One region of the Vreelandella sp. V005 genome, then DNA from elsewhere that is predicted to be linked to it. Evidence: predicted binding sites of a transcription regulator. Region 1 holds the regulator's gene; the other holds the start of a gene.
The links. Region 1 encodes FliA, which starts transcription of late flagellar genes. Its sites were predicted from a motif close to CTAAAGTTNNNNNNNNNNCNGCCGATA; they were not measured.

Region 1 (15,383 bases):
CTCTACTCGCCTGGTATGGAGAAGTACGTGACCCGGAAAGCGCGAAAGTAGTCGCGCGTCGCTATTGGCTGACGCCTGCCCGGCTGGGAACAGAGGTACTTTCGTTACTGCTGACACAACTCCAAAGCGATGGGCTGGCCACCTTGACGCGCCGCGCATGGCAGCAGCTAAAAGAGGCTGACAGCGGTGAGGTTAATGCCGAGGTACGCCTGCTCATGGCTAGCGGCCTAGCCGCCGTCGCCGGGCATCTGGATGTTGCTGAGGATGAAGAGGCACAAACACTGCGTGGTGACGTGCTCAATTTGTCGGGCACCAGCCGTCGGCGTCGCGATACCGGCATGCTCGATGCGCTGGTTTACGCGTTTATGGCCCGAGATGCGATTCGCCAACTAGGTAGTGTCAGTCGAGAGGGCGTGGTGTGAGCGATCAAGACCAAGCCTCAGGGCTGCGCAAGTGGGCGAGCCTGCAGCGCCAACAGCAGCAGGCTGACGGGGCAATGGATATCGCGGTTGCCGAGCATGTGCCAGTAAAAGAACAAAGTGCGTCGTTGTTAGTGCCGATGGCCAGCACAATAGACGAAGCAGGGATAGATGAAACAGAGACGCCAGCGTCGCCCAAGCCGAAGACTAAGACGCCATTAGTAGTGGTTGGCCTACCGAGTGGTGGCGCCGCCCAGGTCAATAAGGTCAAAGCACGGCTAGGCCAGTGGTCGACATTAGGCCGCAGTTGGGCCGGTGAACCAGAAGATTGGGACATCCACATCGTGATGGCAGGCACGGCTGATTTTGCTCAGTTACGCAATCAATACAGCCGCTGGGCGCTGTGGATCAGTAGCGATGCCGAGGCTTTTGCTGCGATGTACCGTACGTTGCTTGAGCTTCATGAACGAGGCGGGCCGCGTCGTTTATTGGCGCTTCACGAGCCGCACTTGCCGCGCCAGGGATTGCTCGATAACTTGCGTGGCGCCGCTGATTACTACTTAAATATGGAGCTACTGGTACTTGCACGATGAGTGGACTCCGCCAAGGAGAACAAGCATGCTAAGCTGGCCATTGAGAAAGGCAGTGTCGCTGAGTGCGTTACTGTTAACAGGGTTATGGCTGTCAGGAATGACGCAGAGTGCCCAAGCGGCGAACGGAAGCTGGAGCGCCCAGCTCCCTGGGCTAATGGTGGCGATGAGTGACCGGGCAAGCGCTAGCCAGGAGACCTCTCCACCGGCCTCGGCAAATCTTCGTTTAGGGCAACTCGGCCGTATTCAGTGGCAGTTCCACTATCCTCCCAATGCGCTATTAAACGCTTGGTTGTGCCATCCTGAGCAGTGTGTTGCGCTAACAGGTATGCGGGGTTCTACCATCGCATTGGCCGGTCAAAGGGCAGAAGCGCCGTTGCATTTTCGCTTCGCCTTACGTCCAGGCCAGCGGCCGGTTCGAGTGCAGGGACTGCAAATGATTGTGAATTATCAGTGAAGGCTGTATAGCCGCGAGGCGAGAGGATGTACACAGCACAAGGCAGGATCAAACAGAATGAGCTGTTGACGCAATACATGCCACTGGTGCGACGCCAGGCCTTGACGCTTCAGGTCCGTTTGCCAGCCAGCATTGAGCTCGACGATCTTATTCAAGCCGGGATGGTCGGGCTGCTTGAGGCGCTCGGACGCTTCGATGCTACTCAGGGGGCGACCTTTGCGACGTTTGCCAGTCAACGAATTCGTGGTGCGATGATGGATGAATTGCGCACCCGCGATTGGCTGCCCCGCAGCGTGCGCCGTTCGGCGCGAGCAGTGGACAGTGCCGTTCGCCAGTTAGAGCAACAGCTGGGTCGAGCACCAGAAGAGAGCGAAATCGCCCATCACCTTGAGATGCCACTGAATGAGTATCAGCAACTCCTAAACGATACCAACAGTGGTCAACTGCTGCCGTTTGAGGAGCTAGTCGCCGATGGTGGTGAGCCGGTCAACAATGAACCGAGCAACTCACCGTTTGAACAACTGCTGGACGGCCAGCAGCGGCAAACGCTGATTGACGCGATTGAAGCGCTGCCAGAACGTGAAAAACTCCTCATGGCGCTGTATTACCAGGAAGAGCTCAACCTCAAGGAAGTCGGGGCTGTGTTGGGCGTGACGGAGTCCCGCGTTTCTCAACTGCACAGTCAAGCCGTCAGTCGTCTACGCGCACGCTTACACGACTCGGCGTAACACCGCCTGTTAACTCACTTGTGACCGGCAAGGAGCCGTGGATGAATCCTTCGACGCTGATAGGCATATTTGCCAGCATACTGCTGTTGGTAAGTGTGCTTTTTTTTACCGCAGAGTCCCCTGCAAGCTTTATCAATTTACCGGGATTGGCCATCGTAGTGACCGGGACGTTAGCGGCGACGTTTATTAGCTACCCGCTGAAAGAAGTAGTGCGTGTAGTGCGGTTGGTGGGGTTGGTGTTCCGGCGCGAAAATACTTATATGCGCGACGATATCCGCGAGCTGGTCGACATGTCGCGGCTATGGTTTAAAGGCGATGTGCGTGCGGTCGAGCGCGAGCTGGAGCATACGCGCAACCCCTTTTTACGCACCGGTATCCAACTAGTAATTGCCAATACCAAAGAGGACGAAATTTTCGACATGCTGCGCTGGCGAATTGCCCGCTTAAAAGCGCGTGAGCATGCCGAGGCGCAAATATTTCGCACCATGGCTACCTATGCCCCTGCGTTTGGCATGATCGGTACCCTGGTCGGCCTAGTCAATATGCTGGAAGTCATGGACGCAGGCGATCTGCAGGTCATTGGCCCTCGCATGGCGGTGGCGCTGCTGACGACGTTCTACGGTATTTTACTCGCCAACCTCGTTTTCAAACCGATTGCAGTGAAACTTGAACGCCGCACCGAAGAGCGGCTGATAACCATGAATATGGTGCTAGAAGGTATTTCACTGATCACTAAGCGCCGCCTGCCGTCGTTTATTGAAGAGACCCTTCATTCGTTTGTGGCTAATTACCACGATGAGATTCGTGATAACAGCGTTAAACCACGCCCTGACACGTCGGTTAGTTCGGCGATGAGATAGCCACCATGTTAGACCGTGATACACGCCATGCGCTGGAAATCCCGGTCACGGCTGGCGAGGGGGATGAGGGGTGGTTAACCAGCTATCTCGATGTATTAACGCTGCTCATTACCCTCTTCGTACTACTGCTTTCACTCTCACCGCCAGGTGGCGGAGAGGGCGCTGATACTGCTTTCATGCGTTCGGCTAGCGCGGTATCATCGCTACCACTAGCTTCCCTCGCCACTGGCATACAGCCTCGCCACGATGGGCTGCAACCCGAGTATGCCGGGCTTGATATTCCCGGCGTGAGCGTGTCGCAAGGGCGCGAAGGGGTTACGCTGCGGATTGATACCAGCCTGTTATTTCCCAGCGGCCAAGCCGTACTGACACCTCAGGGACGTGGCGTGATTGAAAGTCTGATGGATGTTTTGGCTCGTTTTGACGGCCAGATTTCGGTGGAAGGCCATACCGACAGCGTGCCTATTGCGACAGCACGCTTCCCCTCCAACTGGGAACTCTCGTCTGCGCGGGCGATTGCCGTTGTGCGGCATTTAGAGCGCCAAGGTTTCAATATTTCTCGTATGCGGGCCGTCGGCTATGCTGACACCCAACCCATGGAACCGAACGCAACCGCGGATGGTCGTGCGGCCAACCGACGCGTAGAGCTGTTGCTGCGGCAGCCGCTTAAAGGGTGAATAGACTGTCGAGGCCACCACCGTGTCCAAGTATCACCCGCTATTGCAGTCGTTTGGTGCCCTGCTGGTCGTCGATGCTGACTGTCGGCGCGTTCAATCGGCGAGCACGAACTTAACCCGCCTGACGGGTATTGAATGCCCCAGTAATGGTGAGCTTAGCCTTGCCTGTGTGTTGGGAAAGCGCCTGAGCCAGCGCGTGCGGCGTGAGCTCCAGGGGCAGCAGCGGCTCCCCGGCCCGTTGGCGTTTATTCGCGCTAAACACAGCAGTGTGCGTTTTCAACTTCATGCCTACCGCGCCAATGAGCAGGTCATTGTTGAGATTGAGCCGTTAAATCCGCTTGGTAAACGTCGCCTGCTGGGCACCGTGAATGAGCGGTTGATGCACTTGGCCGAAGCGACGCATCAGGAAGAACTGCTCGACTACTTAGTGAATACTATTCAACAGCTTACCGGTCATGATCGTGTCACCGTGTGTCATTTCGATAGTGATTGGCATGGTTTGATGGTGGCTGAAGCGCTAGGCGAGCAGTTGCCTTCGCTAAGAGGGCAGCGCTTCCCCGCCAGTGATTTTCCCCCTGCGCTGCGACAAAGTTATGAAAATTACCCCGTGCGGCTGATTGAAGACGTTCATTCTGCTCCTGAGACGCTTGTGCCCGGGCAGATGACGGTGAACCTTGGCGGCAGTTTTTTACGTGCCCCAGCGCCCGAAAGGCAGCGCTACTTAAAGCGCCTCGGCGTGTGTGGCTCACTCAGTTTAGCCATGCAGGGAGATACCGGCCTATGGGGGTTAGTCTTTTGCCACTCCGCCACACCACAGGCGGTTGAACCGCCTGTGCGCGATGCTGTGCGTACGCTGGTGCAGATGGCCACGCAACGTATGCTGCTGCTACGGGCTCGCCAGGAAGCACGCTACCTGCAGCGCGTTCAGGATAGCTTGGTATTGAGTGTGGGAGTGCGCAGAGAGCCACAGAGCCCACAACAACTCCTGCATGAGCAGGCGGCTACTTGGATGAAGCTGTTTCGCGCCCATGGCATTGTGCTGTGGGTGAATGGGGGGGCTTATCAAGCGGGTGTCACGCCCTCACCGGGGGCTCTTAGCCAGTTGGTGCTTCGTTTGGAACGAGCTCATGTACATAGCGGGCCTTGGTGTACGCGTGAGTTAGCCACAGAGCCATTAACCTGCTCGCTAGCCATGCCCGGCCAGTGCGGTGCGTTAGCCGTGCCGCTGCCCATGAACTCAACCCAGCGCGCGTGGTTACTCTTTTTTCGTCCTGAGCAGGTGGAAACTTTGTATTGGGCAATGCAGCCGGCCACTGCTCCCCAACCGGTGTCGGTACCGGCCTCTTCGCTTGCTTGGCATGAAGAAGTCGTGGGCAGGAGCGAAGCGTGGCAACGGGTAGAGCGGTTAGCCGCGGTGGATTTAGGAGAAGATCTAACGCTGGCCATTTCAGCTTATGAAATCAGCTCCCTGAATATGCACCTAGAGCGTGAGCGCCAAGCCCTCGCTGAGGCCAACCAGCGTCTTAAGCAATTGGCTCACTTTGATCCCTTAACCAACGTGTGGAACCGTTATCGTATTGAAGAGGCGATCAATGCCGAGATGGTGGCGGCGAAGCGCTATGCGGCCGCCTTTGCTCTGCTGCTATTTGATGTCGATAACTTCAAACAGATTAACGATACACATGGCCATAGCGTGGGTGATGACGTGCTGGTGGCATTAGCGCGTTTGGTGGAAAGCTCACTGCGGGGCTGTGATCGCCTAGGCCGCTGGGGCGGCGAAGAATTTATCGTGCTGGCGACACACTCCGATGTCGATGCTGTCATGGGGCTAGCCGAACGGCTTCGGTCGCTGGTGGCTGAGCTGCCCATCGTCGGGCTTGAACTGTCGATCACCGTCAGCATCGGCGTGGCTGTTTGGCAGCCGGGAGATAGCTGTAAAACCCTTATCTCGCGAGCAGACGACGCTATGTACCGTGCCAAGCACGGCGGACGCAATCGGGTGGAAAGGGCGCCCGAGCCCGTTCCTTCACTCTACTGAGAGGCTGCGTCAACCTTGCCTAGGCGCTGTTTCCCTACATTCAGCCAGCATCCGATTAATGGCAGCGTCGGCCCCTTGCAGGCTAAAGGTCATGTACCAAGGTTCTTGCTCCTGCTGGTCAAAGCCGAGAAACAGCTGCTCGCCTTGTCGCATGGCGGTCATCAGGGTTGCCATGTCACTTAAGTAAAAGTGACTATAAAAGCCATCATCGCCGCGTTCGGTAATAAATTCTGCCATGGTGTCGATGACGGGCTGTTCATCAATACGCAGCCTGGCGGGCACTAAATTCACCGTGCGGCTTTCTCCCTGCTGGTGATCAAGGGTGACGCGCATCTCCAGCCACGGCAAATCACACACGCCAGCAGTGGTGTTCAGGCTTAGGGTGGCGTCTGAATAGCTGTGGGTTTCTACCGCGCGGTAATGGTGCTCCCCTCCTAGTGAAAGTCTCATCGACTGCCAATGGCCGTGCGAAGCCACGTCATCCACGTTGAACGTGGCTGCACTGGCGCCGGGCATGGCGGCTGCCAACAGAGCGGCTACCGAAGACATGAAGGTGAGCGCAAAGAAACGCGGGGCGTGAAGTGCGAGCATAATCGAAGCCATTTAGCCAAAATTACTAGCCTATAGCGTGTCGATGTCTGGCAAAAGAGTAACGCGCTGATTTTTCTATATATGGTAGAAAATAGTCAAAAAAGCGCACCATATAGTGGAAAGTCAAGTCTATACTTCACTCCGATGCTACGTATAATCGCTCCATTTGAGCGCTATTGTCACCCCGCCGTGAAGGAGTTTTGCGACATGAGTACCGCTGCAAAGGCTATCAAAACCTCAAACGACGTTCCGATGCAGGCTCCCTCTCGAGAGATTTGGGATGCCAAATACCGTCTCAAGGATCGTCATAGCCAGCCCGTCGATCAAGATGTTGGTGCTACGTTTGAGCGTGTTGCCCGCGCCCTCGCAGCGGTGGAAGGTGACAAAGCACAAGAGTGGCTGCCGAAATTTCGCTGGGCGCTGGAAAACGGTGCTATTCCTGCCGGGCGCATTCTCTCCAATGCGGGGGCTGAGGCTTTTAAGCCAGCGGTGAGCCTGATCAATTGCACCGTTTCACGCACCATTCGCGACTCCATGCGCGATATTCTCGACTCCGTCGTCGATGCGGGCATGACGCTGAAATCGGGGGCCGGTATTGGCTACGACTTCTCGACGCTGCGCCATAAAGGGGCGTTTGTATTTGGCGCTGGTGCGGGCACCAATGGCCCACTGGCGTTTATGGATATCTACGACAAGATGTGTTTCACCGTGGCTTCTGCCGGTGGCCGCCGTGGTGCCCAGATGGGCACCTTCGATGTGGGTCACCCGGACGTGCGTGAATTTATCCAGGCGAAGCGTGAAGCGGGGCGCCTGCGTCAGTTTAACCTTAGCTTGCTGATCACCGACGAGTTCATGGAAGCGGTGAAAAACAATACCGATTGGCCGCTGGCCTTTCCGTTGCATCCCGGCGAGAAAGAGGACGTCAACGCGGATGATTTGATCTATCGTGACTGGCCGGTGGTGGAAGAGGGCTACACGGTGGACGCCGAAGGCCGCGTCGCCTGCCGCATTGTGGAGGTGATCAAAGCGCGGGAGTTGTGGGACACCATCATGTCCTCCACCTATGACTACGCCGAGCCAGGCTTCATCCTGATTGATCAAGTCAATCGCATGAACAATAACTGGTTCTGTGAAGATATTCGCGCTACCAACCCCTGCGGAGAGCAGCCGCTGCCGCCAGAGGGCGCCTGCCTGCTGGGCTCGGTCAACCTGACCAAGTTCGTGATCGACCCCTTCGGCGCCGAACCGCGTTTTGATTGGGAGCGCTACCGCAAGGTCGTTGCCATCTTTACCCGCATGCTTGATAACGTGGTTGAGATTGCCGGGCTGCCGCTGCCGCAACAGCAGCGTGAAATCGAAGCCAAGCGCCGTCACGGCATGGGGTTCTTGGGCTTGGGGTCGACGCTCACCATGCTCAAAATTCCTTATGGTTCAAAGCAGTCGCTGGTGTTTACCGACGAAGTCAGCCGTCACTTGGCGATCGAAGGCTGGAAGCAGGCGCTTGAGCTTTCTCACGAAAAGGGCATGGCTCCCGTGCTTGAACAGGAGCACACCATTACCCCTAAGATGCTGCGTGAGCGCCCGCAGTTGGCCAAAGATGGTTATGAAGTGGGGGATCGTGTACCCGGGCGTATCCTGCACGCCCGTTACAGCCAATACATGGCCCAAGTGGCTGAGCTCGAGCCCGAATTAGTCGCACAACTGGCTGAGCATGGCGCCCGTTTCACCCACCACAGCTCGATCGCGCCGACCGGAACGATCAGCCTGTCGATGGGCAACAACGCCTCTAATGGGATTGAGCCTTCCTTCTCGCACCGCTATTTCCGTAACATCATCCAATCGGGTAAGAAGACCAAAGAGCAGGTCGAAGTGGTCTCTTTCGAGTTAGCGGCCTACCGGCACTTTATTGCTGCCGATGCGGTGGACAGCGACCTGCCTGACTACTTCGTTACCGCTGATGCGATTTCGCCCGAGCAGCACGTTGCGGTTCAGGCCGCCGCCCAGCATTGGGTGGATTCAGCCATCTCGAAAACGGTCAACGTTCCCACCGATTTTCCGTTCGAACAGTTCCAAGATCTCTATTTGCAGGCCTATGAAAGCCGCTTAAAAGGTTGTACGACCTTCCGCTTTAACCCTGAAGCCTTCCAGGGTGTTCTCGTGCGTGAGGATGATCTGAAAAACACCACCTATGTGTTTGAGCTCGAAAACGGCGAAACCCTGGAATTGACCGGGGATGAGAAGGTGGTCTATGACGGCGAAGAGCATAACGCTGCCAACCTGTTTGATGGTTTAAAAGAGGGCACCTACGGCAAATGGTAGCGGCGGGGGCTGCGCCCTTGCTAACAGCGTCCATGTAAAGAACCGCCCGATTACCTAGGCTAAGTGGAGAACACCATGGCTGTAGAAATTACCTCAAAAATCGTTGGTTATCGCATCAAGCAGCAGGAGCAGGCTGCGCCCGTTCCTGAGCTACAGGATGAAAGCCCGCTGACGGTGCGCATTCCGTCACGCCCGGAAGGCACCTTGGAAGCGGTGTCAGAAAAGATTTCTTACGTGGGTGCGGAAGGGCGTAAGAAAGTCTACTTATTGGTGTCATTCATGCCGGTGGAAGGTGTGATTGGCGGTAAGCGTGTGGTGATCGAGCGCCCGGTAGAGTTCTTTTTCCCATCGGGTCAGCTCTCTAGCGAGCACCAATGGATTACGGCCACTATGCGCAGTCTTTCGCTGGCGGCGCGAGGTGGTTACGTCACCCAGGCAGTAGCGGATTTGCGTAAAGTGGCGTGGGATAAAGGCTTGGTGCGTTGTGGTATGAACCGCTGGAAAAAACCGATGTTTCACGATTCAGAAGTCGCTGCGATTGCCTGGTCGATACAGCAAATTCTTTATCGTCGCGGTTTCCTGGATCGAGATGGCAATCAAGTACCGGTGGAGCAGCTTGTCGAGCGCTACGCGCACCGTATGACCCATGGCCATGCTTGGCAGCCGGAAGAAGAGTCGCTTGAGGCACCGGTGGAAGCGGGCGCGGTAGAACCGATCGATGGAAGTAGCACAGGAAAAAAGTCTGAAGGTGGCGGGCCTGCTGTTGTGGGTAACTGCCCAGAATGCCGCGGCGAGCTGATCATGATGGATGGCTGCCCCACTTGCTACGCTGGCTGCGGCTGGTCCAAATGTGGCTAGTAGGTGTTACTAGCCACGGCCTAGCCATATCCGCTTAAGAAGCTAACCGCTACTTTTGCCTCTTACTCTCAGTGGTGCTTAAACCGCTTGGGCATGTCCACGGTGGTTATGCGGAATCTTCCAGCAGGGGGCGCACGCTGTCGTTGAGATAACAGTCATCGAACCCTCCTTCTTCGCACAGCAGTGCAAGATCAGGAATCGTTAGGTGGTGACGATCGCGAAATACCAGCTCATCTTCGCTTAGTGCGGTAAAAGTGCGGCTTACGTGTACAGGGCTAAGGCCCAACACATCAGCTAACTGCTCTTGAGAGAGCGGCAAACGGAATTGGTTGCTAATGTCTGGGTTGGTTTGCCGCAGTCTCAAGTACATCTCGTACAGGAAGTGCGCCATTTTTTGCCGAGCGGTACGTCGCGCCAGGGTCACTAGACGCTCGGTCAGCAGTGCCTGCTGTCGGCTGCCGATGGCAAACATGACCGAGGTAAGCGTGAGCGAGTTACGGAAAAGGTTCAACATTCGCTTATGGGGAAAATGGCAGACCACCCCATCGTCAATCATGCGTACGTTCTCAAGTCGCTCAGAAAAAGCAAACTCGCGTAGGCCGATGATATCGCCCGGCAAAAACACTTCAAGTATTTGCCGGTCACCGTTTTCCAGATGCCGATAAGAGTAGGCCCAGCCGCTTTTCAGGGTACAAAATTCATTGGCCGGATCCCCCATTTCCCACAGCAATGAACCCGCTTTTATGTCGGTTGGGCTTTGCTCAAGCGTGGTCAGTAGCTGTTTTTCATCCTCAGTTAACGAACAGTAATGGCTGAAGTGCTTAATAATGCAGCTTTGGGTTTGGCTCACCGTGCTTTCTCCAAGAACATTGCTCAACAAATATCGAGTAATATTGCTAATTAGCGTAAGCAATTCAATAGCGTACTCAGATTGCTAGCGATCTTCTGAAAGTAATATTATCGATAATGATAGACACGAGCGCGACCACTTACAGATCGCCAGTGCCTACCTGTTAACCATCGTGACGCTTAGGCACGTTTATGCCTTGATAGCAGGGGTCCTAAAAAGTGCCCCGTATGCGAGACGTCTTGTTTAACGACCTGCTCAGGCGTGCCTTCAGCAATGATTTGCCCGCCGCCGGATCCCCCTTCAGGCCCCAGATCGACAATCCAGTCGGCCGTCTTAATAACATCCAGATTGTGCTCAATCACCACAATGGTATTGCCGTGATCACGCAGACGGTGGAGCACCGTCAACAGCTGGCGAATATCCTCAAAATGTAAACCGGTCGTCGGCTCATCCAGAATATACAGCGTTTTGCCAGTATCGCGCTTGGCCAATTCACGCGCCAGCTTAACCCGTTGCGCTTCCCCCCCTGACAGCGTTGTGGCGCTCTGGCCCAGTCGAATATAGGAAAGACCCACATCGAGCAGAGTTTGTAAGCGGCGCGCGATTGCTGGTACCGGGCTGAAAAACTCTAGTGCGTCCTCCACGGTCATGGTCAGTACTTCGTGAATCGTTTTGCCTTTGTAATGTATGTCCAGCGTTTCACGGTTATAGCGCTTGCCTTTACAGACATCGCAGGGCACGTAAATATCGGGCAGGAAGTGCATTTCTACCTTGATCATGCCTTCACCCTGGCACGCTTCACAGCGCCCGCCCTTCACATTAAAGCTGAAACGGCCGGGCTTGTAACCCCGCGAACGCGCTTCCTGGGTGCCTGCAAACAGTTCGCGAATCGGCGTGAAAATACCGGTATAGGTGGCCGGGTTGGAGCGCGGCGTTCGCCCAATGGGACTCTGGTCAATGTCGATCACTTTATCGAGCTGATCGAGTCCTTCGATTTTTTGGAAAGGCGCAGGTGTCAGTGTGGTCGCACGGTTGAGCTCCCGAGCCGCAATCGGCATGAGTGTGCCGTTAATCAACGTCGACTTGCCTGACCCCGAGACGCCGGTAATGGCAATAAACAGCCCCAATGGCAACGTTAGCGTGACATCCTGCAGATTATTGCCGGTGGCCCCGCGTAACACCAATTGCTTTTCAGGATTGCCAGGAATGCGGTAAGGCGGCACGGCGATTTCCCGTGTTCCTGACAGATACTGGCCGGTCAGCGAGCTGGTATTGTCCATGATGTCTTGGGGCGTGCCCTGTGCGACAATTTCACCGCCATGCACACCTGCGCCGGGGCCGATATCCAAGACGTGGTCGGCGGCGCGGATAGCGTCTTCATCGTGTTCCACTACGATCACGGTATTACCCAAATCGCGCAGACGTTCAAGGGTTTTCAGCAGCCGGTCATTGTCGCGCTGGTGCAAACCAATCGACGGCTCATCAAGTATATACATGACGCCGACGAGGCCCGCGCCAATCTGGCTGGCAAGGCGGATTCGCTGGGCCTCGCCACCAGAAAGCGTGTCGGCACTACGCTCAAGGTTGAGATAGTCCAGCCCCACGTTAACCAGGAATTCTAGCCGGGCATGGATTTCATGAACGATTTTATCGGCAATTTCGCCTTTACGACCGGGCAGCGTTAAATCGGCAAAGTAGCGCCATGCGTCGCCAATGGGGAAACGGACAATCTCGGCGATATTGTGATCATCCACATACACATGGCGTGATTCCTTACGCAGCCGCGAGCCGTTACAGGTAGCACAGGGCTGGACCGCGATGTATTTGACCAGGTCGTCGCGCACCATGTTGGACTCGGTTTCCCGATAACGGCGCTGCATATTGGGCAGCACGCCTTCAAAGGCGTGTTCGCGAGTGACTTTGCGGCCACGGTCACCCACATAGGCAAATGGAATTCGCTCGTCGCCGCTACCGTTTAAGATAATCTCGCGTTCATGCCGCGCGAGCTCTTGCCAGGGCGTTTCCAACTCAAAGCGGTAATGCTTTGCCAGCGCCTGGAGTTGAGTAAAATAGTAAATGTTGCGGCGATCCCAGCCTTTGATTACGCCTTCGGCAAGGGAGAGCTCTGGATGGCTGATTAACTTGTCAGGGTCGAAGTACTGCTGTACGCCCAGCCCATCGCAGGTAGGACAGGCGCCCGCGGGGTTATTGAACGAAAACATGCGCGGCTCGAGCTCCGCCAGTGAGTAGCCACATACCGGGCAGGCAAAGCGCGAAGAAAAGGCAATATCGTCGCGCTCGCCATCCATGAAGTGAATCATGGCGGTGCCGTCGGCGAGGTTGAGCGCGGTTTCAAATGACTCTGCCAAGCGCTGGGCAAGGTCGTCGCGCACCTTGAAGCGGTCGACCACTACGCTGATGTCGTGTTTTTTGCGCTTATCCAGCGGGGCGATGTCGTCCAGTTCCAGCACTTGGCCGTCGATCAAGGCGCGCACAAAACCCTGGGCACGCAGCTCTGCCAATAGCTGCAGGTGCTCGCCTTTGCGCCCTTTGACTACCGGGGCCAGCAGCATCAACTTGGTGCCTTCGGCGAGGTTCATGACCTGGTCGACCATCTGCGAGATCGTCTGAGCTTCCAAATCTTCGCCATGCTCGGGGCAGCGCGGCGTCCCGGCACGAGCGAAGAGCAGGCGCAGGTAGTCGTAAATTTCGGTAATGGTGCCCACGGTCGAGCGCGGGTTGTGAGAGGTAGACTTTTGCTCAATAGAGATCGCAGGCGAAAGCCCTTCGATGTGATCCACATCGGGCTTTTCCATCATCGACAGGAACTGGCGCGCATAGGTGGAAAGTGATTCCACATAGCGGCGCTGCCCCTCGGCGTATAGGGTGTCAAACGCTAATGACGATTTACCCGAGCCGGATAGGCCGGTAATCACAATCAGCTTGTTACGGGGCAGTTCCACATCGATCTGCTTGAGGTTGTGGGTGCGTGCACCCCTGACCAGAATGCTGTCCATCAACACCTCGAATCGCGCGGCAAAAGCGTGATTATACGTTTGCGGAGCCCCTCCCGGCAAAACCGCTTTGATAACATGCGTCAACTCGTGCCGTTTCCAGCGCCAGTGCAAACCGCTAGAATAGTGGTTTATCTCAAGCCGTCATGTTTCTCTCTCATCAAAAAGGGCACTATGCGCAAGGTTTCCGCACTATTGCTGGCCTCTGAACGTCGTGCGATCAGCGGTTTGGCCGGGCTCTATGCGTCTCGTATGCTGGGGCTGTTCATGGTGCTGCCCGTGCTGGCGCTTTATGCCGATACGCTAGCCGGGGCAACGCCCCTGTTGGTGGGTGTCGCGCTCGGCATTTATGGATTAACCCAGGCGACGCTGCAAATTCCGTTTGGCTTACTCTCTGACCGCATTGGCCGAAAGCGGGTAATCGCCATGGGGCTGGTGATTTTTGCGCTCGGCAGCGTCGTTGCCGCGCTCTCCGATACCATTGCCGGGGTGATTGCCGGGCGAGCGTTGCAGGGTGGGGGGGCCGTGGCCGCCGCCATCATGGCGCTACTGGCGGATCAAACCCGTGAGGAAATTCGCACCGCGGCCATGGCCATCATCGGACTCTCCATTGGCGTATCGTTTGCCATTGCAATGGTGCTGGGGCCATGGCTTGCCGCCTGGGCGGGGTTAGCCGGCGTGTTTTGGTTTACTGCGCTGCTGACACTGGTAGGTTTGCTGGTACTGTGGCGCTGGGTGCCAGCAGCGCCCAGGCGGCGGCGTCATCGTGATGTAGGCATGGATCGCCAGCAGTTCAATAGCGTGATCACTCGCCCTGATTTATGGCGCTTGGATGTGTCGATCTTTGCCCTGCATTTAGTACTCATGGCGATCTTTGTGGCGGTTCCCTTTCGCCTGTTGAACGCTGGCGTGGCGATTGAGTATCACGGGCTGGCGTATCTTGGCATTATGGCGTTATCGTTTGTTGCCATGGTGCCGCTAATTATTGTGGCTGAGAAGCAGCAGCGTATGCGCTTGATGTGCCTGGTAGCGATCGGCGCTATTGTGATTAGCTTGGCGGGGCTTGGGCTGCCATTATCGTCAGGCTACTGGCTGTTCATGTGGCTGTTTGTGTTCTTCACTGGCTTTAACTTGCTGGAAGCCACGCTACCCTCCATGCTCAGTAAACTGGCCCCAGCGGGCGCAAAGGGAACGGCCATGGGGGTGTATTCGACCAGCCAGTTTTTAGGCGCGTTCTTAGGCGGTACCCTCGGCGGTTTGTTAGCCAATTATGGCGGTCTCAACGCGGTCTTTATCGGTTGTGCCGTGCTTGCGTTATGCTGGTGGGCCGCTATGTGGCGAATGCCTTCACCGCCGCCGCTCTCCAGCGAAGTGGTGGCGCTGCACGAAACCCAGCCAGACGCGCTCGACGTGTTGATGGAGCACTTGGCCGATGTGGTCGGCGTGGAAGACGTCATGGTGGTACCTGAAGAGCGGTTGGTCTATCTAAAAGTAAACCGCCAACAGCTGGATCAGGCAGCGTTGACTCGGCTAATGGCGCCACCCAAATCATAATCCAGCCCGGCCGATAAACGTATGACGGCGGTTGGCAGTAAACCTTACACGACAGCTATTAAAGGAGCGCCTTATGGCTCGCGGCATTAACAAGGTCATTTTGATTGGTAACCTCGGGCAGGATCCAGAGGTGCGTTTCACCCCCAGCGGTACCGCGGTAGCGAATTTGAACCTAGCGACCACCGATACCTGGATGGATCGTCAGAGCGGCCAGCGCCAAGAGCGTACCGAGTGGCACCGCGTGGTGATGTTCAATAAAACCGCCGAAATCGCGCAGCAGTATCTGAAAAAAGGCTCCAAAGTATATATCGAAGGGCGTCTGCAAACCCGTAAGTGGCAGGACCAGAACGGACAGGATCGTTACTCGACAGAAATCGTCGCTAACGATATGCAGATGCTGGACGGTCGAGGCGGTGATTTCCAGGGCG
Region 2 (15,383 bases), on a different contig from region 1:
ACCATCAGGCACAACTATCTTATGTGGACATATAACTAAAATTTCTTCAGGCTTACGCTTTACTTTTAAAAACTCTTTTTTCAGCTCAATTATTCGATGAGGCTTTTCGGGTATGGCTTTACCTAACTTATCTTCCCAGCCCCACGTAAAATATTTATCTGACATTCTCAACTCAATTGATGAACCAGAATGGGTAGGATCATCTCCATAATATCCCCCTCCATGTTGTTGTAAATATAAAGGTGTTCCTCGCTCAGCTAGAATAGCTGCCACAAGGCGATTTGTGATCGTTGGTAGCAGCGCAGAAAAAACAAATTCAACTTTACGCTCATACAAAACATTTTCTGAAGTTTCGTAAAGAGACATAAAATCTTCTAATAATTCTTTGGGCAAACATAATGCTAAGCTAGACCAAAAACCTTCAAATCCTTCAGCAGGACTGGTTACATCTAAATTTGCAATGCGATAACGCACATTCCAATCTACGTAACCCGCTGTAAACGTATCGAAACTGGGGAAGCTTACTAGATTTATCCCTTTGGCTTTAAACTTAGGCTTCCAGTATCGAATATTTTGCACCCCCAAGTTGTAAGCAAGAGGGGCTTTAGAGTTTTCATAATCATCAAGTATGGCCTTAATTTTTGTTTCTTTTAACTTAAGAAGATCAAATGACTCTGCATCTCCAAAATACTCTCTGCTCGCGTTTTTAGATATAATGTTACCTGCCACATAAGGAGACATTTCTCCAACTAATGTTTCTGTTTTATTCATGTAATCTCTAAAACTTTTGCACGGAAAATTTTTAAAGATCATATCTGCTTTAGGGTTGCTATTTAATAAACCATTATTCCACCGAGATAGGTAGCGGGGGACAAACCTTCTCCCTAAAAAGTAGTGTAATAGTATTTCCCAAAATCGCTCGGTCTTCTCCAAACCATGAATAAAATTCAACTCTTTAGTTAATACTTTTCGAGAGAACTCATAGAGCTCTCCTAAATTTTTCAACATCTCTTGAGTCGATCTTTCTCTAAGCTCTTGTGAAGGCTTTTTGTGAGAAACATTGTCAACTACGACATTATTTTTATCTGTAGAAAGGGAGGCTTCTTTTACTGCCAAAGTATCCAGATTACTGTAGTTGTATAATGTGTAACCCAGGCCAGAAAGATAAACACACAAATCTTTATATGCTTCTTTGGACAAGTGGGCTCTTTCAAAATTTATTAGCTGGGGTTGAGTTATTTCAATATTACAAGAATAAATGACCTTATCATCCATGCCCTCAGCATCGATTTGCAAAATATCGATTTGTCGCTCATCCCATGAAGCAGAATCGAGAATAGTCAAAAGATCATGAGATGGAACCTCAAGCCTTTCAATAGCATCCTCTATTTTGGTATTTTTAGGAAGATTCCCTTCCGCATGTTTAATAACATGTTTTTTGTCAAAAGAAGAAAAACCACTAGGCACGCGATAATTAGGTGAATCATGCAAATATCTTTTTGTGAACAAACCGTAGTAAGCTGGTTTGATACGATAAAGACTTAGCAGTGAATCAGGACCCACAGCATAATTAGCAATATGGGCACTAGGGTGAAGGCTATAGTTTTGCTCCAAATGTTCGATAATATTGCTTTGCGGTTCGATAAGAAGAACTTTAGTCTTATCTTTATTGCGCATAACAACTTCATAAATAGGGTCGTTGATGCACCCATCATTTGCCCCTACCTGAACAACTTTCGTGCAACTCTTACTATCAATAATTGCTTGCATATTTCGTGCATACAAGCCTGTATCGTTTACAGTTTCAACTTTAGCCTCAATATCATTACCATCCGAACATTGAGATAACACCTTCTGCGGACCGTCACTACCTTCACCATTTTCGGAGACACGCGGAAGTAAATCCTGCGCCTCAAGAAACTCTAACGCCTTCTTTTCACTCACGTCAGCTAATAATTCAAAGGCCATATCATGTGCCGCAAAACCGACACTTAAAATAAAAGCGAGCTTAGTCTTGCTGGTATCGCTGAGAGCCGCCATTCGCTCGTGACTGGGAAGAAATAATACATCAGCGCTTTCTTGCTCAGTAGCGCAGGGGGTTCGCGAGTTCAGCTCTTCTGGCAGATGACTGTAGTGACGAATATTGTGAAAACGATAAAAACGGAAATTATTTCGGCTCGCCCAGTGCTGCAATTCAGCGAGGCTGGGCTGTTTTTCATGGGTAAGCTGAAAAGGAATTCGGGCTTGAATAAGCAGCGTGTCACCGAGTGATTTTTTACCATTCTCCAGCACAGTTATGGCATCGCTTAACTCGTCAAGAATCAACCAGTCGAGGCTTCCTAAACCTTCAATACTATCTAGAGCTACAGAATTAATAGGTAGCTCAGCCAACGGTTTTGCACTTAATTGGTGGCGCTTGGGAAGACTTTCGGCCGGTAGCGGTGCCAGGGTACTGGTCATCTCTGGAGCCACACAGGCGTGCATCGTAGCTACTTTTCCATCGCCTAGCAGGGCGTGCTGGAATAACTGAATATACTCACTACCTTCGTACTGAGAGATATCCTTTATTTCGCTTGCGGGGTCAAACGCGACAATGCCAAAGGCTTTTGTAGCTGCCATCTGATCAGCAAGACCACTTTTGATCAAGCTGGCTCGATTGTCGAGCACCATAATTTTACCTTTAATTTGCCAGGTAAAGTTATCAGTAAGCCACAATTGATTATTTTTTGGCTCGTCGTTGCCCTGCTTGGTTCCAGTTTCAACTCTGGTCAACTGTTGTAAGGAGTTATCAACTTTGAATTCAGGCTTTGTTGTTCGGCCGGCTAGTCGCTGACGGTGCCGCTTCTTCTGGGTAATAGTGAAATCTTTATTACCAGCGCGCAGATTCACTAAAGGCGTTAAAGCTGTGAGCAGTCGTTCTGTAGCTCTATCAAGATGGTGCTTCTCGCTACCTACCTGCCAAGCGCGAGCAACATACTCTTGATAAATATCTTCACCATCGAAAAACCGAGTGACCGCCTCCACAAGCGGTTGAAGTTCGTCTTCACTCAATAGGTGTTGGTAGGGCTCTTTATAACACTCATCTGGAAAATCAAAGGCGATACCGGCGTTGCCTATCATTTCCGGCATGCCACCACGATTGGTGATCAGCGCAGGAATACCGTTCAGCATGGCCTCGGCAAGCATGCGCCCGGAACTCTCCCACCATAGGCTAGGCGCTAACAATACGCGAGCTCTACTGTATGGGCCGCGCATATCGCTAGTGTTGGGGGTCACTACCACATTGTTTAAAGTGCTGCGCTGCTCCCCCATTCGCCGGGTGGTTTCCCTCAAAACGGCAGGCCAGTCGGCTCGGGCCTCCACCACTTCAAGCTCAATATCGGGCCTTTCTCGCTCCAGCTTTTCTGCCAACTGTACAAATATGCTAGCTCCTTTTTGCCAACTTGGATTAACAAATAAAAGGCGCTGGCGTTCATGATGCTCAGCGATAAAGTTTCTCGGAGCAATAAACTTGCCCACCGGCTTAGCGATATAACCGACTTCTTTACGATACATATCCGCTGTTGCTTGGCTGTCGGTAAGGATCAAATCCACATCACGGCACCAGCGTGATGCTTTATAGTTACCGTTGGCCAAGTAAAAAGCGACAGGAATACCTCGATCACGGGCCTCATCAGCAATCAGAATATCGAGGGTTTGACCGCCATAGAACCACACAACATCTGGCTTAAATGAATCCAGCATGTAGAGATACTGGCTATACCAAAGACCTTCTTCATGCGTCGTAAAATGATTGCGATTGTGACTGTAACTGACGACTAATTGATGCGTTAGCGGACCATCATCGGCCTCAATCAATTGATGCAAGTGAGCGCTCAGATCTAAAAATTGTTCTTTGAGCCGACCCATTCCTTTGGGGTTATCAAAAACAGTTGCCCCCAGCACCTGAACCTCATAGCCGCGTGCCACCAGTTGTATCAACATTTGGCGAACAGTCATGCTGGCCCCGCTAGAGGTATCCAACAGACAATAGGGATTAGCCCAAAGCAAGCGGGGTTTGCGTTTTGAAGTAGCGGATGCGGGGTTTGTCTTAACCATGAAGTGACTCACACAGAAAAATGGCAATCTAGCTAGATTACCTTGCTAGGGCAGTTTGCAAAGGTACGAATGCGCGGGTATTTAGGTGGGTGTTCTTTCGATCACAACTACTTAAAAACAGCAAATGGTGGCTTAGCTACCAATGACTCACGACAATTTTGTTTAATATATTATTAGAAACTCCTCAACAATGAGATTAATAGGCCAAAAAAACGGGGCCAACTGGCCCCGTCGTTACTTTCTTTTTCAGATCTGCGGCGAAACCTATTAGCCCAGCAGCGACAGTACAGACTGTGGTGTCTGGTTAGCCTGTGCCAGCATGGAAGTACCGGCCTGCTGAAGGATGTTGGCACGGGTCATGTTAGAGACTTCAACAGCGTAGTCAGCATCTTCGATACGCGATCGGGCTTCAGAGAGGTTGGTAGACGTTGTCGCCAGGTTATCAATCACCGAATCAAAGCGGTTCAGCGTTGCACCCAAGGTGGCACGATTGGTATCCAATGTCTTAGTAGATGCATCAACGGCATCAATAACATTCTGGAAATCATCATGCGTAACTGCACCACCAGAACCAGTGCCAGTAATTACAGTGGCACCACCAGAGACTGAAAGCGAACCACTTGAGCCTGTAGTCAAGCCAAGTCCTACTGTCGTAGCGTTGACTGTATCCACTTCAATAACGTCTTGAGCGGTAGTGTTGGAACCGACCTGAATATCTAAGGTAGTGCCGCCAGAACTCAGCAGATTGGTGCCGTTGAAGTTATTACTTCCCGCCACACGATCAATCTCAGCCAGGCGCTCGTTGATCTCTGTAGTAATGGCAGCCCGGTCGTCTGCAGTATTGGTGTCGTTGGCACCCTGTACCGCTAGCTCACGAATACGCTGCAGGTTGTCGTTAACTTGGTCAAGGCCGCCTTCCATGGTCTGCACCAGGGAGATACCGTCGCTAGCGTTACGGCTAGCCTGATCCATACCTTTGATTTGGGCCGTCATTTTGTTGGCAATAGCTTGACCAGCAGCATCGTCAGCGGCGCTGTTAATGCGCAGGCCAGAAGACAGACGCTCTTGCGCTTTAGCCAGCATGTCCTGAGATTTAGACAGGTTGTTCTGGCCAATCAGGGCGGTAATGTTAGTATTGATTACAGACATGTGAGTGCTCCTCGAAATTTAACTGGCCTGTTGGCCTGCTTTGCGGCACTTGCGTTGCCGTTATTATAATTAACGGCAGATACACCTATTTCTTTAGAAAATTACTCTTTTTTATGCTTATGACGGCAAATTATTTAGCTGCTGTTTCGCATAGCGCCAAAGCAGGCTTAATTGCAAAAACGGGGCCTATTGGCCCCGTTACTACTTCTTTTGAAAATCACCGACGGTATTAGCCCAGCAGAGATAGTACAGACTGCGGCGTCTGGTTAGCCTGCGCCAGCATGGAAGTACCTGCCTGCTGAAGAATATTGGCACGGGTCATGTTAGACACTTCAACAGCGTAGTCAGCGTCTTCGATACGCGAGCGGGCTTCTGAAAGATTGGTAGACGTCGTCGCCAGGTTATCGATTACCGAATCAAAGCGGTTCAGTGTTGCGCCCAAAGTAGCGCGGTCAGTATCCAGTGTTTTAGTAGACGCATCAACGGCATCAATGACGTTCTGGAAATCGGCATGCGTAATTGCACCACCGGATCCCGTACCAGTTAATGTAGTTACACCGCCAGAGGCTGTAATAGAACCGCCTGAGGACGTAGTGAGACCAAGTCCCGCAGTAGTTGCATCAATCCGCTTAACAGTGATGACGTCTTCAGTACTGGTATTGGAGCCAACCTGAATACTTAGTGCGCCAGTAGTTCCGCCACTAGCTACATTGAGCAGATTAGTACCGTTGAAGTTATTGCTACCCGCTACACGATCAATCTCAGCTAAGCGCTCATTGATTTCAGTTTCAATGGCCGCGCGGTCATCTGCGGTATTGGTGTCGTTGGCACCCTGTACTGCTAGTTCACGAATGCGCTGCAGGTTGTCGTTAACTTGGTCAAGACCGCCTTCCATGGTCTGCACCAGAGAGATGCCGTCGCTGGCGTTACGGCTAGCCTGATCCATACCTTTGATCTGGGCCGTCATCTTGTTGGCGATGGCCTGGCCAGCCGCATCGTCAGAGGCGCTATTGATGCGCAGACCTGAAGACAGGCGCTCTTGAGCTTTAGCTAGCGAGCTTTGAGCGTTAGATAGGTTATTCTGGCCAATCAGGGCGGTAATGTTAGTGTTGATGACAGACATGTGAGAGCTCCTCGATATTTGACTGGCCTGACGGCCTGCTTTGCGGCACTTGTGTTGCCGTTATTATAATTAACGGCTGACACGCCCGATTCTTTAGGGAAGATCGCTCTTTTTATGTAAAGTGCTGTAACTTATTTCGTTACTTTTCTGGTGGTATTAAATATGCATTTTTTAGCGGTAATCAAAAATGTCATCACTAATGGCGCTGATTACGAAAGTATTCTACATACAAAAACGGGGCCTGTTGGCCCCGTTATTACTTCTTTGGCATTACCGGTTAAAGGTATTAACCCAGCAGAGACAGCACCGACTGCGGCGTCTGATTAGCCTGCGCCAACATGGAAGTACCGGCCTGCTGAAGAATATTAGCGCGCGTCATGTTAGATACCTCCACCGCGTAGTCAGCATCTTCGATACGCGAGCGGGCTTCAGATAGGTTGGTAGATGTCGTCGCCAGGTTATCAATCACCGAATCAAAGCGATTCAGCGTAGCACCCAACGTTGCGCGGTTGGTGTCCAGAGTTTTAGTAGCGTTATCTACGGAATCAATCATGCTCTGGAAGGCTTGATGAGCACCACCGCTAGCAGCGCTTACAGCAGTAGAGTCAAACGTAGAGCCTGTAAGTGCAGCATTACCAGAAGCAAGTCCTAGCCCTGCAACTGTGGCATTAACGGTCTTCACGGTAATAACATCTTCAGCGTCAGTATTAGAGCCAACTTGAATGCTTAAGCTACTGCCAGCGCCAGAATCCAGATTCAACAAATTAGTGCCGTTAAAGTTATTGCTGCCAGCAACGCGATCAATTTCAGCCAAACGCTCATTGATTTCGGTTTCAATCGCTGCGCGATCATCTGCAGTGTTGGTGTCGTTGGCGCCCTGTACCGCTAGCTCACGAATACGCTGCAGGTTGTCGTTAACTTGGTCAAGGCCGCCTTCCATGGTCTGCACCAAAGAGATACCGTCACTAGCGTTACGACTAGCCTGATCCATGCCTTTAATCTGGGCCGTCATTTTGTTGGCAATGGCTTGACCAGCCGCATCGTCAGAGGCGCTGTTAATGCGTAGGCCAGAAGACAGACGCTCTTGCGCCTTAGCCAGCATGTCCTGAGATTTGGACAAGTTGTTCTGGCCGATCAAAGCAGTAATGTTAGTATTGATAACAGACATGTGAGTATCCTCGAAATTTAATTGGCCTGATGGCCTGCTTTGCGGCACATGCGTTGCCGTTATTATAATTAACGGCAAGCCAACCAATTTCTTGAGAAGAAAACCGCTTTTTTTATGTAAACTACTGTAACTTTCTAGCTACTTTTTTGCATCGCGTTAAGTATGCAGAGGACAATAGCCATTAAAGGTTTTGAATATACTCGCCTCCCTACGCAACGCTTGAATGTGGTGCGCCCTGCGCAACCTTTTCACAGCAACGCTCTTAAATGCAAAAAGACGGGGCCTAATGGCCCCGTCATCACTTCTTTTAAAACACTACCGAGATATTAGCCCAGCAGAGAGAGTACAGACTGCGGCGTTTGGTTAGCCTGTGCCAGCATGGAAGTACCGGCCTGCTGGAGAATATTAGCACGCGTCATATTGGACACTTCCACCGCGTAATCGGCATCTTCGATGCGCGAACGGGCCTCAGAAAGATTCGTAGAGGTTGTCGATAGGTTGTCGATTACCGAATCAAAGCGGTTCAGAGTCGCACCAAGAGTTGCGCGATTGGTATCCAACGTTTTAGTTGCGTCATCTACGGAGTTGATCAGGTTCTGGAATTCCTGATGTGTAGCGCCGCCTGATACATCTGCAACCACAAACTTACTATCAGCACCTACGGCCGCCGCTGTGCTACCAGACACAGTCGATGTTGTTTCAAGACCGAGACCAGTAACAGTGGCATTAATAGTATCAACTTCAATAACGTCATTGGTTGAGGTGTTGGAGCCAACCTGGATATTCAAAGTGGTTCCACCGCTGCTCAGCAGGTTAGTACCATTGAAGTTATTGCTACTAGCGACCCGGTCGATTTCTGCCAAACGCTCGTTAATCTCGGTAGTAATAGCGGCACGGTCGTCTTTGGTGTTGGTATCGTTGGCACCCTGTACCGCTAGCTCACGAATGCGCTGAAGGTTGTCATTTACTTGGTCAAGGCCGCCTTCCATAGTCTGTACTAGAGAGATACCGTCGCTGGCGTTACGGCTAGCCTGGTCCATGCCTTTAATTTGTGCCGACATTTTGTTGGCAATCGCTTGGCCAGCCGCATCGTCAGAGGCGCTGTTAATACGCAGACCAGAAGACAAACGTTCTTGCGCCTGAGCCAGCATGCCTTGAGACTTAGACAGGTTATTCTGGCCGATCAGGGCAGTAATGTTAGTGTTGATTACAGACATATGAGTGCTCCTCGAAATGTAACTGGCCTGGTGGCCTGTTTTGCGGCACTTGCGTTGCCGTTATTATAATTAACGGCAGGCCCACCAAGTTCTTTAGATAAAAACGCTCTTTTTTCTAAAAAATACTGTAAATAAATTAGTTACTCTTCTGCATAGAACCCAGCATATCGAATTGCTGAGAGAGGTAGCTGCTCATAGAGTTCATTTGCGCAATCAGGCCATCTAGCCCAGCAAACTGCTTACGGTAGCGTTCAGTACTCCGCTCAATACTCGCCTCCATACGAAGTTTGCGCTGATCCAGGCTATCAACCCGCTGCTCGGCGCTATTGACCGAACTTTGAATAATGCCGTCCTCTGCAGTGATCGCCTCAAGCGTTGCACTTAACCGCCCTGCGAAACCACCCTCTTCCGTTTCACCCGCAAAAAAGGCGGATAGCCCTTCAGGATTATTGGCGACTGCCTCATCCAACTTAGTTTCATCGACTTTTAAACGGCCGCGCTCATCAATGGCAATACCCAGCTGAGAAAGCCGTGAAATATCACCTGTACCAAGGTTATCGGTGATATCTCGGCGCAGACGATCTTCAATAGTGCGAACGGTGCGATCACCCACCAACTCGCCGGAGGTCTCGCCTTCACCGTTGTATGCGGTCATACGCTCAACGGTAGATTTCATTTCGTTGTAATTACTGACAAACGAATCAATCGCCTCTCGCAGTGACGCTTCATCACGCTCAATAACTAGGGTGACAGGGTTTGCAGAGGCCTCTGTAAGATCAAGCGTAACGCCCTGAATAGCCTCTTCAACGCGATTGGTTTTACTGGTAATGGCGATGCCATTAACATTTAATTCAGCATCCTGGCCTGCACGCACCGTGGCCGCGTCCATGGTTAGTGACGCTAGTCCAGAGAAACCGGTAAGCGAAGCGTCCTCTCCCGTCTCTTTGGAAGTCAGCGCTAAGCGGTACCCCGTGCCGTCGTTAACAAGGGAAGCCGTGACACCTGCTTCTTTATCCGCATTGATCTGGTCGCGGACGTCAGCAAGGGTACTGCCTGCGGCAATAGTGACGTCATAGCTTGTTTGTGTTGTGCCAGCACCAAAGTTAAGCGTCAGTGCCGTATCCGTTCCGGTTAGCTCTTGATCGAGCGCCACGCTATTAGAAGCAGCGCTGCCCGCGCGAGCCAGCTGCGTAACGGTAATTTCATAACGCCCCGCATTAGCGGTTTCGCCTGCAGTGGCCAACACGCCGTCGCCGGTTACCGTGCTTTTTTGCTGCATGAAAGAAGAGGGATCATTCAGCTTGGCAATAGAGGTTTGCACCCGATCCATTGCTGATTCAAGGCGCCCATAGGCAGAAATTTTGGTTTTCTGCGCACTCTGCTGCTCTAAAAGAGGGACAAGCTTTTGGCGTTCGGCCGCTTTAAGCTGATCCACCAAACCAGCAAGATCCAATCCAGAACCTACACCCAGTGCGGTAATTGAGGCCATTTGGTTCATTCCTTAAAAGTAGTAGAGATACGCGTCTAGGTTATTTATCGGCTACGGGCGAATAAACTTTAGCGGTGGTGTTTATTAAAGCTGTTCTAAGCCATTGCAAAAAAAAGCCCAGCACAGAGTGCTGGGCTTGGGGCATGCCATCAATCGGGAGTATTGATCGATTTAGCCTTGGTTTTGCTGGCCCAGCACTGCGAACTGCTGGGTAAGATAGGCGCTGGTTTGATTCATTTGTGCCACCATACCGTCCATTGCTTGAAACTGCGTGCGATAACGCTCTACGGTTTGTTCAATACGGCTTTCAGTCGTGGCAAAACGGTCTCCTAGGGAAGCAACGCGACTTTCTGATGAGCTAACTGCGCTTTCGAGACGTCCCCCCGCTCCAACAAGACTCTCAATTGCCGAGACCATTTGGCCTGCCATGCCGCCCTCTTCACTGTTCCCGGCGAAAAAATTAGCGAGCTGATCCGGCTGAGTAGCAATGATGTTATCCAACTGGTTTTCATCAATGGCAAGCGTGCCATCCACTTGCAGTGAGATACCTATATCGGATAGCGCGTTAAAACCCTCTCCCCCGACAGTGCTACTGATGGTTTGACGAAGAGTCATCTCGACAGCGCGGGTCGTCGCATCTGCGTTAAGCCCCGCCGCCTGGCCCGTTTCAGGGTCAAAAGCAGTCAAACTGGTAAGGGTCTCTTTAAGCGTGTTGAAGTCGTCAACAAATGCCGTGACCTTCTCGCGCATCGCCTCGTTATCCTGCTCGACAGTTACCGTACTCGCCGCGCCCGCTTCAGATAAGTTTAAGGTAACGCCCTGAATAGCACCTTCCACTTGATTGGTGGCACTAACGATATCGATTCCATTGACGTTAAACGCCGCATCCTGGCCCGCTTGAATTACCTGCACATCGGAGGTTTCTACGCCAGCGGCTAAAATGTCTGCAAAATTGGTGCTCTGTATACTTGCGTCTGCGCCGGTATCAGCCGCATTGATAGAGAGCCGATACCCTTCACCATCGTTGATAATCGAGGCGCTTAAGTTACCATCGCTCTGTTCATTGATAGCATCACGTATATTTTCCAGTGAACTGCCATCAGCAATGGTAATAGTATTTAATGCGCCATCAGCAAGCGTAAAGTTAAGTGACTGCTCCCCCGTCACGATGCTCTCAACTGCCGTTTCAAGACGCTCCGTCACTAAAGTACTTGCCGTCGCCAAACGCTCAACCTGCACTTCATACTGGCCTGGCTGAGCCTCATCGGTACTGACAGCACCAACAGCACTACCCTCGACATTAGTCGTCAGGCTTTCAAATGAAGAGCCATCATTGAGCGCTTGAGCAGAGCCCTGAAATTGTTCAAGCGCACTTTGCAGTTTTCCATAGGCTGATATTTGCGTTTCTGCAGACTGGATTTGTTGTGCTATGGGCGTGAGTTTACTGCGCTCAGCATCTTGCAACTGATTCAGCAAACCATTCAGATCCAGCCCAGAACCTATACCGAGTGATGAAATGGAAGCCATAAAATCAATGCCTTTGTTGAATACGTTTTGCTACGCTCACTGCTCCACATTCCCGTCTATGACGAGCAATGCGTGACACTAATACTTAATATAGTTACCTTAAAACGACGGACAAGTGAATTACAACTTAAGTATTAGACATTTTTTCTCGTACTAAATAATTTACACTAATTAACAGTTTGCAATATAGCGGCCCTTACACAATTAAACAATCAAGTTAAATCATGCCATTAATAGCTAACGGAAAAGTTTTTATCCGTTCTTATTAATAGAAGCTACAAATAAACACAGTCGGTAAGCCTAATGCACAAGCAGTGCTTGCCAAAGAGCACCCTATCAGGATTAGCCGTCCAGTCAAAAAGCATGAGCGACCCGCGATAGACCTTGGTCTAATATCGATCTTGGTCTATAATGCGCTGCAACAAGCCCAACTTGGTGCTAATTGCAGGAGAACACGCGATGCCTCCAGAGATCATGCCTTCCGAGCTGACTAGCGAACGCCCTGCCCAGCCGAATCTTGGGCTTACGACTGCGGCCAATGTTCAGCGTAGCCTTCGCCAGTGCCTGTCGATTGCCGCTGAACTGCTTTACGACCATGGCCATGTGCTCGAAACCATTACCTTACCCCAGCGCGGCTTAGCCCGCCGTGAGCTTGTCGCGCTGAGCACCGCGGCGCCTACTTGGGCAACCTGCCAGCAAGTGCTGGAAGCCAGCGAAGCCGCCACCTTTAATGAGTACGGTCGCTTTGTATTGACTGGCATGGGCCGTGAGATGATGTTCGATATGTTTGGCCAAGGTGCTGCTGATTGCGCTTGAGCCTATACGTTTTAATTATCCTGCCCATAAAAAACCGCCTACAGCATTATGCTTGTAGGCGGTTTTTTTTGGCTTAACGCTGGTATTGCTTCTCAGACGTTAGCGCAGGCCGAGCATCGAAAGAATGAACAGCACAACCACGATTAGGCCGATAATGTAGATGATATTACGCATAGGGCGCTCCTTGCTTATTGCGTTTCAGGGAAAATCAAAGAGTTGTTTAGCTTTGAAGTAACACCCCTAGAGTAGCAGCCCTGCCCATATTTTGCCTAATCACATCTAACCACGTTGGCGGAACCTTCCACGCTGGCTACTTTCGAACTCATACCAACGCCCGCGCTAAACCGCCAAGCTCGGTTACCATTCACGCAGAGAGGTACTTCTATGCGATCACTTCTACTGCTGGCATCCACCGCTTGCGCGATGTTAAGTGCAGCGTCGGCTTCTGCAGCAGCACCGAGTGCTACTTCGCTGGCGTCACTAGAGAGTGACACGGCGGCATTAAACCGCGTCCACAGCGTGGTCATCGCCTACGACGGCGAGATTATTCACGAGATTCATCAGGGTGGGCCGGGCGTTGCCTCGCCGGCCAACATCAAATCGCTCTCAAAAACCGTGTTGGCGGCGATCACTGGCGCAGCGATTGAGGCGGATATTATTGAATCCGTCGATCAGCCCATGGTGGCGCTGTTTGGCGAGCATCTTCCTCGCGGGATCGACCCAAAGGTCAGCGAGATCACGGTGGCCCACCTGCTTGCCCAGCAAGCGGGGCTTGAGCGTACCTCCGGCAGCAACTATGGCGCCTGGGTGGCCAGCGACAACTGGGTTAACGATGCGATGACGCGCCCGTTTGTGGATGAGCCGGGTGGGCAGATGCTCTACTCAACCGGCACTAGCCATCTGCTTTCCGCCGCGCTCACCCACGCTAGCGGCGAGACCACCCACACACTCGCCCAACGTTTGCTAGGCGATCCACTCAATATCACTATCCGCCCCTGGTTACGCGACCCGCAAGGCATCTATTTTGGCGGCAATGATATGCAGCTTTCGCCACGCGCCCTGATTGAGGTGGGCGAGCTATACCGCAACCATGGGCTAGTCATTGACGACGCAGGGAATGAGCAGCGCGTTCTGCCTGAAGGCTGGGTAGAGGCGTCGTGGCAGCCGCGCGGCACCTCTCGCTGGACCGGAGATGGTTATGGCTTTGGTTGGTTTATTACCCAGTTGGCGGATGAAGACGTTTACTACGGACGCGGCTACGGTGGCCAAGCGCTGTTCGTGATTCCTGAACGTGAAATGACGATAGTGATCACCTCAGACCCTACCCCACCCTCGCCGGGCGGGCAGTTCCAACAGCGATTGAATGGGCTGGTGGAAGGGTTGCTATCCGCCAATGCGCAGTCGCTTAGCCAGTAAAGGCAGGCTCGCTTACTCGTCTTTGTGGCCCAGGCTCATCAAATAGAGCGCGGCCGCCAGAGCTAGCACTGAAAGCGCTAGGTAGATGGCGTCCAGGGGCGTGGGGGGATGAAGCCTCTGACATGACGAAATTCTCTTATTAGAAAAAATTCATTGCGATCAAAGCACAGGTAGCGCCAAACAGCGCAAACCCTAGCAGCAGCGCCACGCCATCCCGGGCTACCAAGCCTAACCCCAGCAGCGTCAGCGCCAGCCCAGCCCCGTTGGCTGAAAAGGGAATGAATTCCATGGGTGGCATGGCCAGTGCGATGAGCAGACACACAAGCGCCGTCACCCGGATCCCGATATACCCCGTCAGCCATGGCAGGCGAACCCGCAATAGCCCGTCCACCCAGCGGGCGGGCTTTTTCATGTAGTGAATGCCTTTATCGAACTTTGGCCGTGAAATGGAGCGCTTGAGCAGCCATTTAGGTAGCCAAAATGCTTCACTACCCGCTAATAGCTGCACGGACACCAGCAGTACCAAGGCGGCCATCAGCGTGGGCATGCCGGGTATATCGCCAATAATCGGCGTGAGGGTAATCAAACCCGCCAGCAGCAGCAGTGGCCCAAACGAACGCCGCCCCACGGCATGCACCACATCATCAACGCTGACTCGCGAAGCGTCCTGCTCCATATTCTCGATCGAGTCGATTAAGTCCATTAAATCCGAGTCTTCGTTGCGGTTATGCATCGTGGTTATTGCGCTCCTCTATTTGCAGTTTGGTGCGGATAAAATCGCTATGGCTGACATACAGCAAATCCGCCAGACGGCGAATACGATGCTCTTCTAGCGAATCGACACTGCCGTCGGCCCAGGCCAATTGCCACATTTGTGCCACCAACTCACAGCGCTGCTCGTAGTTATAGTGCTCTTTGATCAGACTAACGAACTGATAGTGGTCGACGGCTTCATCCACTTCCGCCTGGGCAAGCGTCATGAGCTCTTCAACATCACGCTCACTTAGCCGGTAGCGCGCCGTTAGCATGGCGCGCAGTGCGACAAGCTCCTCATCGGTGGTGTCGTAGTCCGCGCGGACGATTTCACACAGCAGCGCGGCAGTGGCGAGTTCCAGCGTCAGCGTTTGGTTCTCGCGCTGTTCGGGTTGCGCCAGCGTACGCTGAAAAAAATCGTTAATAGCGTTCAGCATTAGAGTCTCCTGAGTCGGTGCCGCTTGTCCTCAGCTTAGTCCTGTTTGGTAAGCTGCTCTCTTAATTGCTTGGGCACTTGTTTGATAATCAAGCGATCCTGGGCAGCATCGTACTCAATGCTCGAACCGAGCAGGTGGGAGTCAAAACTAATCGAGACGCCGCCTGCACGCCCGGTAAAGCGACGAAACT

Region 2: a site for FliA is predicted at 5,318-5,344, ahead of ACUN8H_RS08655 (flagellin N-terminal helical domain-containing protein). Genes of this name have one in related genera too.

What each region holds. Positions count from the first base shown of each region.
Region 1 covers NZ_JBQXYA010000004.1:49,182-64,564, forward strand. The annotation lists gene flhF (flagellar biosynthesis protein FlhF) at 1-422, shown strand, start outside; gene ACUN8H_RS11300 (hypothetical protein) at 419-1,012, shown strand; gene ACUN8H_RS11305 (flagellar protein FlhE) at 1,038-1,466, shown strand; gene ACUN8H_RS11310 (RNA polymerase sigma factor FliA) at 1,493-2,194, shown strand; gene ACUN8H_RS11315 (motility protein A) at 2,236-3,054, shown strand; gene ACUN8H_RS11320 (OmpA/MotB family protein) at 3,060-3,731, shown strand; gene ACUN8H_RS11325 (diguanylate cyclase) at 3,754-5,769, shown strand; gene ACUN8H_RS11330 (hypothetical protein) at 5,779-6,318, opposite strand; gene ACUN8H_RS11335 (adenosylcobalamin-dependent ribonucleoside-diphosphate reductase) at 6,568-8,679, shown strand; gene ACUN8H_RS11340 (ribonucleoside-diphosphate reductase) at 8,755-9,537, shown strand; gene ACUN8H_RS11345 (Crp/Fnr family transcriptional regulator) at 9,644-10,387, opposite strand; gene uvrA (excinuclease ABC subunit UvrA) at 10,567-13,404, opposite strand; gene ACUN8H_RS11355 (MFS transporter) at 13,576-14,955, shown strand; gene ACUN8H_RS11360 (single-stranded DNA-binding protein) at 15,029-15,383, shown strand, end outside.
Region 2 covers NZ_JBQXYA010000003.1:5,183-20,565, forward strand. The annotation lists gene ACUN8H_RS08650 (glycosyltransferase) at 1-3,999, opposite strand, end outside; gene ACUN8H_RS08655 (flagellin N-terminal helical domain-containing protein) at 4,366-5,247, opposite strand; gene ACUN8H_RS08660 (flagellin N-terminal helical domain-containing protein) at 5,477-6,370, opposite strand; gene ACUN8H_RS08665 (flagellin N-terminal helical domain-containing protein) at 6,657-7,538, opposite strand; gene ACUN8H_RS08670 (flagellin N-terminal helical domain-containing protein) at 7,865-8,755, opposite strand; gene fliD (flagellar filament capping protein FliD) at 8,892-10,244, opposite strand; gene fliD (flagellar filament capping protein FliD) at 10,416-11,771, opposite strand; gene ACUN8H_RS08685 (hypothetical protein) at 12,246-12,587, shown strand; gene ACUN8H_RS08690 (serine hydrolase domain-containing protein) at 12,972-14,003, shown strand; gene ACUN8H_RS08695 (exopolysaccharide biosynthesis protein) at 14,143-14,736, opposite strand; gene ACUN8H_RS08700 (tellurite resistance TerB family protein) at 14,729-15,193, opposite strand; gene ACUN8H_RS08705 (nucleoid-associated protein) at 15,229-15,383, opposite strand, start outside.